2 regions of the Nonomuraea sp. 10N515B genome follow, and region 2 is predicted to be linked to the other one. Evidence: riboswitches for the same ligand, from Rfam matches in the RefSeq annotation. Region 2 holds a riboswitch; the other holds the start of a gene.
What was found. Region 2 has a riboswitch for cyclic di-AMP ahead of ACTWQA_RS56425 (glycoside hydrolase family 25 protein). Riboswitches for the same ligand answer to the same signal wherever they lie in the genome.
Positions count from the first base shown of each region.

Region 1: another riboswitch for cyclic di-AMP. It lies ahead of ACTWQA_RS05155 (hypothetical protein); the one in region 2 lies ahead of ACTWQA_RS56425 (glycoside hydrolase family 25 protein).

Region 1 is NZ_JBQQBQ010000003.1:135,492-141,299, forward strand. It holds gene ACTWQA_RS05140 (NAD(P)-dependent oxidoreductase) at 1-420, opposite strand, end outside; gene ACTWQA_RS05145 (winged helix-turn-helix transcriptional regulator) at 499-825, shown strand; gene ACTWQA_RS05150 (alpha/beta fold hydrolase) at 862-1,701, opposite strand; gene ACTWQA_RS05155 (hypothetical protein) at 1,746-2,540, opposite strand; cyclic di-AMP (ydaO/yuaA leader) riboswitch at 2,712-2,846, opposite strand; gene ACTWQA_RS05160 (DUF5302 domain-containing protein) at 3,007-3,207, opposite strand; gene ACTWQA_RS05165 (rod shape-determining protein) at 3,375-4,364, shown strand; gene ACTWQA_RS05170 (hypothetical protein) at 4,444-4,611, opposite strand; gene ACTWQA_RS05175 (TetR family transcriptional regulator) at 4,666-5,145, shown strand; gene ACTWQA_RS05180 (ABC transporter permease) at 5,204-5,808, opposite strand, start outside.
Region 2 is NZ_JBQQBQ010000113.1:4,688-10,495, reverse strand. It holds gene ACTWQA_RS56445 (M56 family metallopeptidase) at 1-300, opposite strand, end outside; gene ACTWQA_RS56440 (BlaI/MecI/CopY family transcriptional regulator) at 297-683, opposite strand; gene ACTWQA_RS56435 (SHOCT domain-containing protein) at 680-910, opposite strand; gene ACTWQA_RS56430 (TlpA family protein disulfide reductase) at 964-1,533, opposite strand; gene ACTWQA_RS56425 (glycoside hydrolase family 25 protein) at 1,583-2,359, opposite strand; cyclic di-AMP (ydaO/yuaA leader) riboswitch at 2,372-2,516, opposite strand; gene ACTWQA_RS56420 (hypothetical protein) at 2,668-2,892, opposite strand; gene ACTWQA_RS56415 (heavy metal translocating P-type ATPase) at 2,916-5,420, opposite strand; gene ACTWQA_RS56410 (hypothetical protein) at 5,521-5,808, opposite strand, start outside.

The sequences.
Region 1 (5,808 bases), on a different contig from region 2:
GTACGTCCAGTCCAGGTCCTCCACCTCGCGGAAGAGGCGCAGCACGGCACGCGCGGCCAGTGCCTCTTTCTTGTAGATCTCCGGGAACTCGGGCGTGTCGACCAGGTCGACCCCGGGAGCGACCTGGAGGCTGCCGGCGCCGCCGACGGCGATCAGGCGGCGCACGCCGGCCACGCGCACGCCGTCGATCAGCGCGCGATAGGCGGCGACGAAGGGCGGTTCCGGCTCGGTGCCGTCGCGCGGGGGGCTGATAGCGGAGACGACGGCGTCATAGCCCTTGGCCAGAGTGGCGGAGTCGTGAACGTCGCCCTTGACGGGACCCGAGCGGCTGACGCCGGTCACCTCGTGCCCGCGGTCGGTGAGCTCTGCGGCGATACGCTGGCCGATCATGCCGGTCGCGCCAAAGAGAAGGATCTTCATGGCAGCAAGAGTATCCATTGGATACTGGTTACTTCATCGTGCTATAAGTACCTTATGGATACCGGCAATGTCTTCGATATGAATTGCCCGACTCGGGTGGTTCTGGATCGGATCGGCGACAAATGGTCGGTGCTGGTCGTGCTCAGCCTCATCGGCGGGCCGATGCGGTTCACCCAGCTGCGGGCACAGATCGGTGGGGTCACACCCAAGGTGCTGACGCAGACGTTGCGGGCCATGGAGCAGGACGGGCTCGTCACGCGGGAGGTGTTCGCCGAGGTGCCACCGCGGGTCGAGTACACACTGACGGAGCTCGGGCGCTCGCTGCACGAACCGATCGCAGCGGTGGCCGAGTGGGCCGAGCGGAACATCACCGAGATACTCCGGTGCCGCGAGAAGTCGGCCTGAGCGGCACGCAGGCCGGTGCGGGCCGCCGCCGGGCGTTCAGGCGCTGGTGAGCTTGGTGATCTCGGTGACGATGTCGGGCCAGAGGGGGCGTGGCAGGTCGTGGCCCATGCCGGGATAGGTCACCAGCCTGGCGCCGGGGATGGCCGCCGCCGTGGCCTGGCCGCCCGCCACGGGGATGAGCTGGTCCGCCTCGCCGTGCAGGACCAGCGTGCGCACCTTCACCTGGGCGAGCAGCTCCGTCCGGCCGCCCGAGGCCATGATGGCGGCCAGTTGCCTGGCCGTGCCCGCAGGATCGAAGCACCGGTCGTAGGCCATCCCGGCCATCGCGATGATCCGCTCGCGGTCCAGGTCGTAGCCGGGCGAGCCGATGACGGACCAGGTGCGCAGCGCCTGCTCCAGCACGCCGTCACGGTCGGCCGGCGGCGTGGCCATCAGCACCTCGGCCGCCGCCGCGGTCGGCGGGGCGACCTCGGGGCCCGGCGTCGACATGATCGAGGTCAGGGTCAGCACCCGTCCGGGATGCCGGATGGCCAGGGCCTGGGCGATCATCCCGCCCATCGACGCGCCGACCACATGGGCGGCGGGCCAGCCGAGTGCCTCCATGAGGCCGGCGGCGTCGTCGGCCAGGTCGTCGAGCAGGTATGGCGCAGGCGTCCCCGCTGGGGGGACACCCTGGTCGTGGAAGTGCGTGGACAGGCCCGCGTCGCGGTTGTCGAACCGTACGACGTGGTGTCCCTGCTCCGCCAGGAGCCGGCAGAGCCCCTCGTCCCAGTGGATGAGCTGGGCGCCGAGCCCCATGATGAGGAGCAGGGGTCGTCCTGCCGGTGAGCCGAAGGTCTCGTAGGCGATGTCGATGCCGTTGACGGCTGCGCGCATGGTCACGGAGACCAGAATGACATTCTGGTCTCCGTCTCGTAAAGTCAGCGCTTGATAAGCCTGCGCAGGCGCTTGTGGCCGAGCACCACGCCGCCCCCGGCCATGGCCAGGGCGCCCGTGAGGAGGACGCCGCTCACGGCGCTCGACTCCTCCGCCTCGGTCTTGGGCGTGACGGGGTGCCCAACCGGAGCCGCCACCGCCTTGCCGCCGGCGGGCTCCTCAGCGGGCTCGACCTCGGCGGACTTGGCCTCGGGGGTCTTGACCTCGGCAGGCTCCTCCTCGGCCACGACCTTCGGAGGCTTGGCCGGGTTGGTGTCCTTCCTGCCCCAGGCGCCGGTGGAGAAGGGGACCGGGTAGTTCTTCTTGCCGACGCCGTCTCCCCACTTGGTGATGACGTAGTCGATCTTGATGTGACCCTGGCCGCCGACGCCGTCCACGCTGAGCGAATTGGGGTTGAACCTGCCGCCAGTCAGCTCCGCGAAGGTCTTGGCGTCCAAGTCGAGCATGATGCCACGGTTGGAAGGCACGCCCGGGCCGCGGTCACCGACGAAGAAGGGGAGCTTCTTGCCCTTGTAGACCACATATCCCTCGGTCAGCAGCGGCCAGCTCGGACTGGCGGCCAGGCCTTTCTGCATGGGCTTGCCGCTGGCGGGCATGCCCGTGTCACCGTTGCGGCCGGATCCGTCGTCCCAGTAATAGGACGCCGTGGTAGAGCCCTTGAGCAGGATCTTCTCTTCGGTGTCGGAATCGGCGTGGGCCGCCGTGCAGGCGATGGCCACAACGGTGGTGGCGGAGGTGGCGAACAGGGCGCAGGAACGCAGGCCAAAACGTGCAGACATGGGGCAGTGAGGTCCTTTGCGAGGGGTCAGGGACACGCGCTCCCAAAAAAGGGCGTAGCAAGGCAGAACGCCGAACGGGGGTTACTACGCGGAGCGCGAAAAGAGCCTGGGAAAAGGGCCGATCAACCGGAGGCCGGCACGACGCTGTCTGGGGGTACGTACATCAATGCGGTGTCCTCTCCATCACGCCTACCGGGTTAGCTGACGGGTTCGGGCGGTGGAGATGCCCTACCGGCACGTGGCCGGATTCACCCCAGGGGTTGGGTCCCCGGTTCCCGATCTATCGGGATTCGGCTAGGTAATGGCCCACACTTTAACCACGTATTCCGGACACGCGCAAACAAATCATCATGAATCTGCAGAAAGATCTACCTAGGGCTGTAAAGGGACGAATCGGGCAGAGGTTGGCGTTCGCGGGCATAGAAAGAGGGGGTACGGCATGCCGTACCCCCTCGCAATCCCAGCCTCAGCCGCCGCTCTTGCGCCTGAACGATCTTTTACTCGCAGCCGGACCGTGCGCCCCGTGGATCTTCGATGGGTCACCGCCCCTGCCACCTTCGCCCGAGCCCGCGTGCTGGTTGCGCTTGCGCTCCAGCGCCTCGCGGAACTTGCGCTTCATCTCGTCCTCGGGAGTTTCGCTGTTTTCCGGCTCCGGTGTATCCGCCATGAGGACCTCCATGGTGTTGGGGACAATCACAGCTTCGCACGGCGGCGGTTATGGCGCGAAACCGGGGCTGAGGCCGTGCCTTGGGCAAAGACGAACCGTTCCTGGTATTGCGTTGGTACGCACCGGGGAAGCAGAAGCGACATGATAGCCAACCCCCCGGAGCGGCAATGAGCGTCCTCGGCCATGACCTGGCGATGGATCTCGGGGCCGCGTCCACCCGGATCTACGTCAAGGGCAAGGGCATCGTGCTGGACGAGCCCTCGGCCGTCGCACGCCACGCCGAGACGGGCAAGGTCCTCGGGTACGGCGCGGCGGCCGTCGACGTCCTCGGCGAGACGTGCTGGCCGATCAGCGACGGACTGCCTGCCGACGGTGAGCTCACCCGGCGTCTGATCCGGTATTTCGTCCGTAAAGTGCACGGGCATCCGTTCGCCCGGCCCCGTGTGGTCCTGGCGCTGCCCGACGGGTGCACGCGGATCGACCGGGCGGCACTGCGGGACCTGGCGTTCGAGGCGGAGGCGCGGGACATCCTGCTGATCCCGCACGCGCTGGCGGCCGCGCTCGGCGCGGGCGTGCCGGTCAAGGACTGCGCCGGGTGGATGGTCATCGACATCGGGCGCGACGCGGCCAGGATCGCGGTGCTGTCTTACGGGGCCGTGGTCGCCTCTGGCACGGTCCCGGGCGGCGGCCATGCCATGAGCAGGTCGATCGCCCGCCTGGTCGAGCGCGAGCACGGACTGCTGATCGACGAGGGCGAGGCGGAGGCGGCGAAGCGGCGCGCGGGCTCCGAGTGGAAGCCTCTGGACCGGCAGGTGCTGGTCCACGGCAGGGACGCGGAGACCGGCAGGGAGCGCACGGCGGCGCTCCCGGTGCAACTGATCTATGAGGCGACCAGGCAGCCGGTCGAGACCATCGAGCGGGCGGCGGTCGGGATCGTGGAGGACTGCCCGGCGGAACTGGTGGCCGACCTCGGGGAACGGGGTGCGGTGCTGGTGGGGGGTGGCGCACTGCTGCGAGGGCTGTGCCGGCGGATGCGTACCGCCTTGTGCATGCCGGTGCGCCGGGCGGAGCGGCCTCTGGAGTCCGTGGCGCTCGGCCTCGGACACTGCGTGGACGACCTGGGACTGATCGCCAAGCTCAGGGGCGGCGCCAGGTGACACCGGGCCAGGCCCGGCGAACCTAGCGTTCGTCGACCAGCTCGGCCGCGGCCTCCAGGTCGGCCGGGGATTCCCAGCGCTAGATGTCGACCCAGGTCCGTTCGTCGATCCGGATCAGCTTGGCCTCCGAGGGTCCGGAGATCTTGGCGCGGAGCACGGCGATGAGGGCGGCCCGCGCGGCGAGCACCTTTTCGGTGGCGGCGGGGTCGGCGGTGAAGCGGGTGGTCAAGAGGGTCGGCAAACTCACGCAGAAGGCCAGGGAGACGCGCAGGCGGATCCTGCAGGCGGCCGGGAGTTGTTCGTGCGCGACGGGTACGGCACCACGAACCTGCAGGACATTGCGAACAAAGCGGGCGTGGCCGTGCAGACGATCTATTTCGTCTTCGGCAACAAACGCTCGCCGCTGAAGGAGCTGGTGGACGTCACGATCGCCGGGGACGACGAGCCGGTGGCGACCATGGACCGGCCGTGGTTCCACGCGGCGATGGCCGCCGATCATGAAGGTGCTGAGCACGGCCGCGGCGATGGACCCCGAGGTGGGGGCGCTCTGGTCGTACGACATCGATCCCGCTACACGGTGCAGCGGGCCGCGGCCGACGCGCTCATGGCCAAGCCGGGAGCATGGGCTGGCGTCTCGGCCGAGTTCGCGGCCGACGTGCTCTACACGCTGCTCAGTCCCGAGGTCTACCTGCAGTTCGTCGAGGAGCGCGGCTGGAGGCCCGAGCAGTGGGAGGAGTGGGTCCACGGGACCCTGGCCGCCCAGCTCCTCCAGCCGGAATAGGACGCCGGCCCGCGCCCGGGCGGCGGGCGAGGGCCGAGCGTGCCCGGGTGGGCGGGGGTCACGGCGTGGAGAGTGCCTCCGTCGGGGACAGGCGGGAGGCGCGGATCGCCGGGTAGAGGCCGGCCATGGCGCCGATGGCCAGCGTCGCGGCGAGCCCGCCGACCGTGGCCCAGGCCGGGACCACGGAGGGCCACCCGCTGTAGAGCGCGTACCCCATGGTGACGGCGGTGCCCAGGAGCACACCGCCCGCTCCGCCCATCGCCGACAGCAGCAGCGACTCGGCCAGGAACTGGGTGCGGATCTGACCGCGGGTCGCCCCGAGCGAGCGGCGCAGCCCGATCTCCGAGCGGCGTTCCAGCACCGAGATGACCATGGTGTTGGCCACGCCCACACCGCCCACGAGCAGGGCCACCGCGCCCACGCCCAGCAGGAGGTTGGCGAACGCCTGACTGGTCGCCTGCTTGGCGGCCAGCGCGTCGGACGGGCGGGAGACGTCCACCTCGTTCGGCGCCTCCGGGTTGGCGGTGCCGGCCAGGACCTGGCGTACCGCCTCCAGCTTGGCCTCCTCCGAGCGGGTGTAGAGCGTGGTCGGGTGCCCGTCGAAGTCCAGCCGTTCCTCGGCCACCGGCCAGCCCACCATGACGCCACTGTCCAGGTCCGTGG
Region 2 (5,808 bases):
GGCAGAGACCACGAGTCCCGCACTGACCATCAGCGCGCCGCCCGGCGTGGCATAGGCGGCCCGCACCATGAGCACGCACGCGTTGAGGAACCGCGCCAGATCCGTGCCGAGCGCGCTGACCGGTACCACCACCGTCAGCCCGGCCAGAAGGGCCGACCCGACGACCGCCGCGCTCAGCGACTGCCAGCACCAGATGGCCAGCCGCGGCGCCCGGTCCAGCCACGCGGCCCGGCGCAGCACGACCGGGCCGAGCGCGCCGACGACGAGGCCGTACAGCACAAGGATCAGGGCGGCGTTCATGTCACAGACTCATCCGACCTGGCCGCGTCCAGCAGCGCCCGCAGCTTGGCGACCTCCCTTGGGTCCATGCGCTCGACGAACCGCGCCAGGGCGGCGGTCCGATCGGAGCTCACATCCAACGCATCAGCCATCAGCCCGGCGACGTAATCTTCGCGGCTCGCCTTGGCCCAATACAGATAGGCGCGGCGCTTCAGCTCGCGATCGAGCCAGCCCTTGCGGTAGAGGATCTCCATCACCGTCTGCACCGTGGTGTAGGCCAGCTCGCGCTCTGCGCGCAGCCGCTCCAGCACCTCGCGCACCGGCAGCGGGCCGTCGGCCGCCCACATCACGTCCATGATGGCGGACTCAAGGTCGCCCAGTCCCCGTACCATTCTTCCGCTCACGCCTCCAGGTCTACCTTCCGCTCCAGGAACTCCTCACGGTCGATCTCGCCGGCGGCGTACCGGCGGCGCAGCTCGGCCCAGGCGCGATCTTCCGGCGGCAGTGGCGGGCGGCCCTGGTCGCGAGCGGTGAGCGAGCGCACCACCCACATCGTCGCGGCCACCGCCAAGGCCAGCACTGCCAACACCAGAATGGCCCAGAAAGCCGTCCAGGCTCCTGTACCACCCATAAAGTCGCACATCACCGCCTCACCCCCTAATCGCCTAAGTTCCATAGGTCAACCTACCCACAGGCGCCGAAGATGTGACACCCGCGGCCGCACGGGGTTCTGCCGCGATCCCGCGCAAGTGGGCCATGAGGCTCTTGTCGGTCACCGCGCCGAAGAAGAAGGCCGCCACCCGGACCTGCCGGTCCAGCACATAGGTGGCCGGCAGCGTGCGGTGCGCCATCGGCCCGAAGGCCGGCGCGCCGGCGCCGAACGCATCGACGGGACGGCATCGCGTCGCGGGCGAACGCCTGCGCGAAGGCCTGCCGGTCGCGGATGTTGACCTCGACGAAGTCCACGCCCAGCGGCTCGGGCTGCCGGGCTGCCCGGATCGGCGCCGGAGTCTCCTCCCGGCACGGCGCACACCACGACGCCCAGTGGTCGACCACCACGACCTTGCCCCGCGGCGTGGCGACGTCGAAGTCACGCCCGTCCAGGTCGGTGCCGCGCAGTTCGGGGGCGACCGTGCGCCGGCCAGGTGGCAGCGCAGTGGACGTCTCGGTCGTGCCCGACACCTGCAGCTGCGAGGTGTCGGTCTGCTGCGTGGCGCAGGCGGAGATCACCACGACGACACCGGGGACGGCCATGGCCCATCTGAGGGGTGAGATGCCTGGTGCCCGTGTCCGCCCCGTTTGCTCAGACAGCGGGGCGGCCCAGGCCGCGTAGCTGGTCGGGGGTCAGCGTGGAGACGTTCTGGTCGACGGGGGAGTCGGTGTACTGGTGGATGGCCCAGGACTTCCAGTCGGCGGGCGCGGCGAGCTCGCCCTTGGGCTTGCTGTAGTGCGCGACCCACAGCGGGTATTCGGCCAGGCCCTTGCCGTAGGTGTTGGCGAAGTTCCAGCCGCTGTAGAGCATCGGGGTGACCCCGGTCTTGGCCTTCACGTGCGACAGCCACGCCTTGGCCCAGGCGTTGACCTCGGCGACGGACTGGCCATCGGTGGTCTCCAGATCGAGGACCAGCAGGTCGCCGCGCTTGGCGGGCTGGGAGTTCACCACGGACAGGAAGTGCTCCGCCTCGGCGATGGGGTCGTTGCCGGGATGGCCGTAGTGGTAGGCGCCGCGCACGATTCTCTTCTTGTCCATCTCGCGCCAGTGTCGGGCGAACGAGGCGTCTCGGAAGGTCGTGCCCTCGGTGGCCTTGATGATGCCGAACTTGGCGGGGCTGGCGTTCCAGTCGTACAGGGGCTGGTACCGGGAGACGTCCACGCCATAGGTGAGCGTCTCGGCTTCGGGGTGAGCTGCGTTTACTGAGTTGTGCTCGGTAGATGAAGCGAGGGCCGTGCCGGTCACGCTCGCGAGGGCGGTGGCTGCGGCCAGGATCGCGCCGGCGACGGCGAAGCCGAGGCCCTTGACGGGAAGATCGAGGTGGTTCTTGAGGGTGTGGGCGATTGCGGCAAGCCGGGGCTTGGGCATGAGGGCATTGACTCCTTGCTTCCATGCCGCCTACCGGGTTAGCTGACGGGTTCGGGCGTGGAAGTGCCCTACGGACGCAGCCTGGGCAGGCGTCCGATTCACCCCGAAGAGGATGGGTCCCCGGTTCCGCGAGGTGCGGATTCGGCGGCCGAACGCCGTCCCGAGGGGTTCCTCGGGAGGGCGCACAGTCCGGTCAACAATGCGGCAACGCCGTGACGAAGAGCTCGTCAAGACGTGTACCGCGATTGCGCAAAAGGTATGCATGCGCCCATAGATATTGCAAGTAGGGCAAATAGGATTCCGGTGTTTCAGCCGCCGGATAGCCGCTGAAATGCCGAGCCTGCCGTGGGTCTGGGCTGGGTAAAGTTTGCGGCCGTCGCGTCCGGGCCCTGCTCACTGTGGCGCGAGATAGCGGGAATCGGGATGCACAGATCGACGATTGAGACACCAATAAAGTCGGCGCCTGCGACCGCGCGCAGGATCAGGGACGGGATGTGTTCGTAGTCGAAGCGGGGAAGGAGCTCCATACGCATCGGGACGGACCCATGCATCCCATTCACCCGGCAAGTGGCGCTTGGGGAAGCCGGGGCGGGGTGAAGCGGCGCAGCCGGTTGGCGTTGCCCACCACCGACAGCGAGGACAGCGCCATCGCGGCTGCGGCGACGATGGGGCTGAGCCGGATGCCGAAGAACGGGTAGAGGACGCCGGCCGCGATCGGGATGCCGACCACGTTGTAGACGAAGGCCAGGAACAGGTTCTGGCGGATGTTGCGCATGGTGGCCTTGGACAGCCGGATCGCGGTGACGACCCCGCCAAGGGCGCCGGAGATCAGCGTGACGTCGGCGGCCTCGATGGCCACGTCGGTGCCGGTGCCGATGGCGAACCCCACATCGGCCTGGGCCAGGGCGGGGGCGTCGTTGATGCCGTCGCCGACCATGCCCACCCGCCGGGCCTCGCCCTGCAGCCGGGCCACCTCGGCGGCCTTGTGCTCGGGCAGCACCTCGGCCAGCACTCGGGTGATGCCGACCTGGCGGGCGATCGCCTCGGCGGTCCGCGCGTTGTCCCCGGTGATCATCACCACGTCCAGGCCGAGCTCCTGCAGCGCGGCCACCGCGTCCCGGGAATCGACCTTGACCGTGTCAGCCACCGCCAGCACGCCCGCGGGCCTGCCGTCGACGGCTGCCAGGATCGGGGTACGACCGGCCGAGGAGAACTCATCCGCTGCCTCGTTCAAGCCGCTGACGTCCACGCCCTCCTCGGTCAGGAACCGGGAGTGACCGACCAGCACCTCGTGCCCGTCCACGACGGCCCGGATGCCCTTGCCGGTCACCGAGTCGAAGTCGGTGACCTCCGGAACGGCGAGGCCACGCTCACCGGCTCCGCGAACGATCGCCTCACCCAGCGAGTGCTCCGACGACCGCTCGGCAGCGGCCACCAATGACAGCACGTCATCCTCGTCCCGGCCGTTCAGCGGCGCGACGTCGGTGAGGGCGGGCCGGCCTCGGGTGATGGTGCCGGTCTTGTCCAGCACCATGATTCCCAGCTTGTGGGCGGTTTCCAGCGATTCGGCATCCCGGATCAAGATGCCTGCCTGAGCACCTTTTCCGGTCCCGACCATCACCGACAGTGGAGTGGCCAGGCCGAGCGCGCACGGACAGGCGATGATCAGGACGGCGACCGCCGCCACCAGCGCCAAGGTGAACGCGGGCGGCGGCCCGGCGACGAACCAGACGGCGAAGGAGATGATGGCGATGGCGATGACGGCGGGCACGAAGTAGCCGGACACCAGGTCGGCCAGGCGTTGGATGGGCGCCTTGGACGCCTGAGCCCGTCGTACTAGAGCGATGATCTGCGCGAGCATCGTCTCCGAACCAACCTTGGTGGCCTCGAACCGGAACGCGCCGGTCTGGTTGACGGTCGCGCCGACCACCTCATCGCCCGCTCCCTTGGTCACCGGAATGGATTCGCCGGTCACCATGGATTCGTCCAGCGTCGAGCGGCCGTCGACGATGACGCCGTCCACCGGCACCTTCTCCCCCGGCCGGACCACGATGACGTCGCCGGGCACGACCCCCTCGATCGGCACCTCGGCCTCGGCGCCGTCACGCACCACGCGCGCGGTCCTGGCTTGCAGCCCGATCAGCGCGCGGATCGCCTCACCGGTGCCTGCCTTGGCCTTGGCCTCGAACAACCGCCCGAGCAGGATCAGGGTGAGGATCACCCCGACGGCCTCGTAGTAGACGTCACGGACGTCCTCGGGCAGCAGGCCGGGAGCGACGGTGGCCAGGAGGCTGTAGCCATAGGCAGCCGAGGTGCCCAGCGTGATGAGCGCGTTCATCTCCGCACTTCGGTGGGCCAGCGTGAGCCAGCCGATCCGGTGGATGGGCCGGCCGGTGTAGAACATCACCGGCGTGATCAGCACCAGTTGCACCCACGGGTTCAGCAACGAATCCGGCACCCATCCTGCGCCGAAGACCTCGTGCGCCATCACCGCCGCCGCTACCGGCGCCGTGAGGACCGCGCCGACGAGCACGCGCCGGAACAGGTCGGCGATCTCCGCGCGGCGCTCGGCGGCCTCACCGTCCTCCGCCTCACTCCCATCCACCGCGCCGTCGCTGCCTTTGGTGACGGGTTCAGCGCGGCGGGCCGGTTCGGGGGCGCTCAGGGGCACACCCCCGTCGCCGGAGTCCGACTCGACGATCAGCCGCCCGCGCACCATGTTCATGCCGCAGGCGAAGCCGTACTCTCCGGCACGGTCCGGCATCAACTCCACGGTGGCCTTGCCGAACGCCGGTAGCGCCTTGCTCGTCCCGAAGTCCGGGAAGACCACCTGCGAGGTGCACTCCCCGCTCTCACGCCGGTCGAACGTGATGCGCAACGGCACACCCTGCCGTACCCGGATCCGATCCGGCGAATAGCCGCCCTTGACCGTGATCTCGACCTCCTGGGCGCCCTCCCGCAATTCGGCCGGCCTGGCGTTCTTCGGCCCGAAGAAATACCAGGTGAGAAACCCGATGAGGCCCACCGAACCGACCAGGACCCCGATCTCCGACCCTGTCATGTCGTCACCCCTTTGGTGCGCCTACCCGCAGGATACGTACAGGGGGTATTCAAGTGTCAACTAAACACCTTAGGTAAATAGGTAGAGATCGGGTGGCGGATCAGCCCATCATGCCTGTGCCGTGCCGGTGCATCCCTCCCATCATCGAACCGGACATCATGTCCTCCATCTGCTGACGGGCCTCGTCCCGCTGATCGGCAGGCAGGTGCTCCGTGCAGTGCCGGATCATGCTGTCTCGATCCATGCCCTCGTGGTTGTCGCCGGGCGGCAGAGTGGGCGTCGCACTGGGCGTCGGAGCGGGTGTCGGTGTCGCCGCGAACGCCGAGGCCGCACCGTAGACGCCGGCGCCGCTGAGAACGGTCGCGGCTACCACGAGCCCGATGAGCTT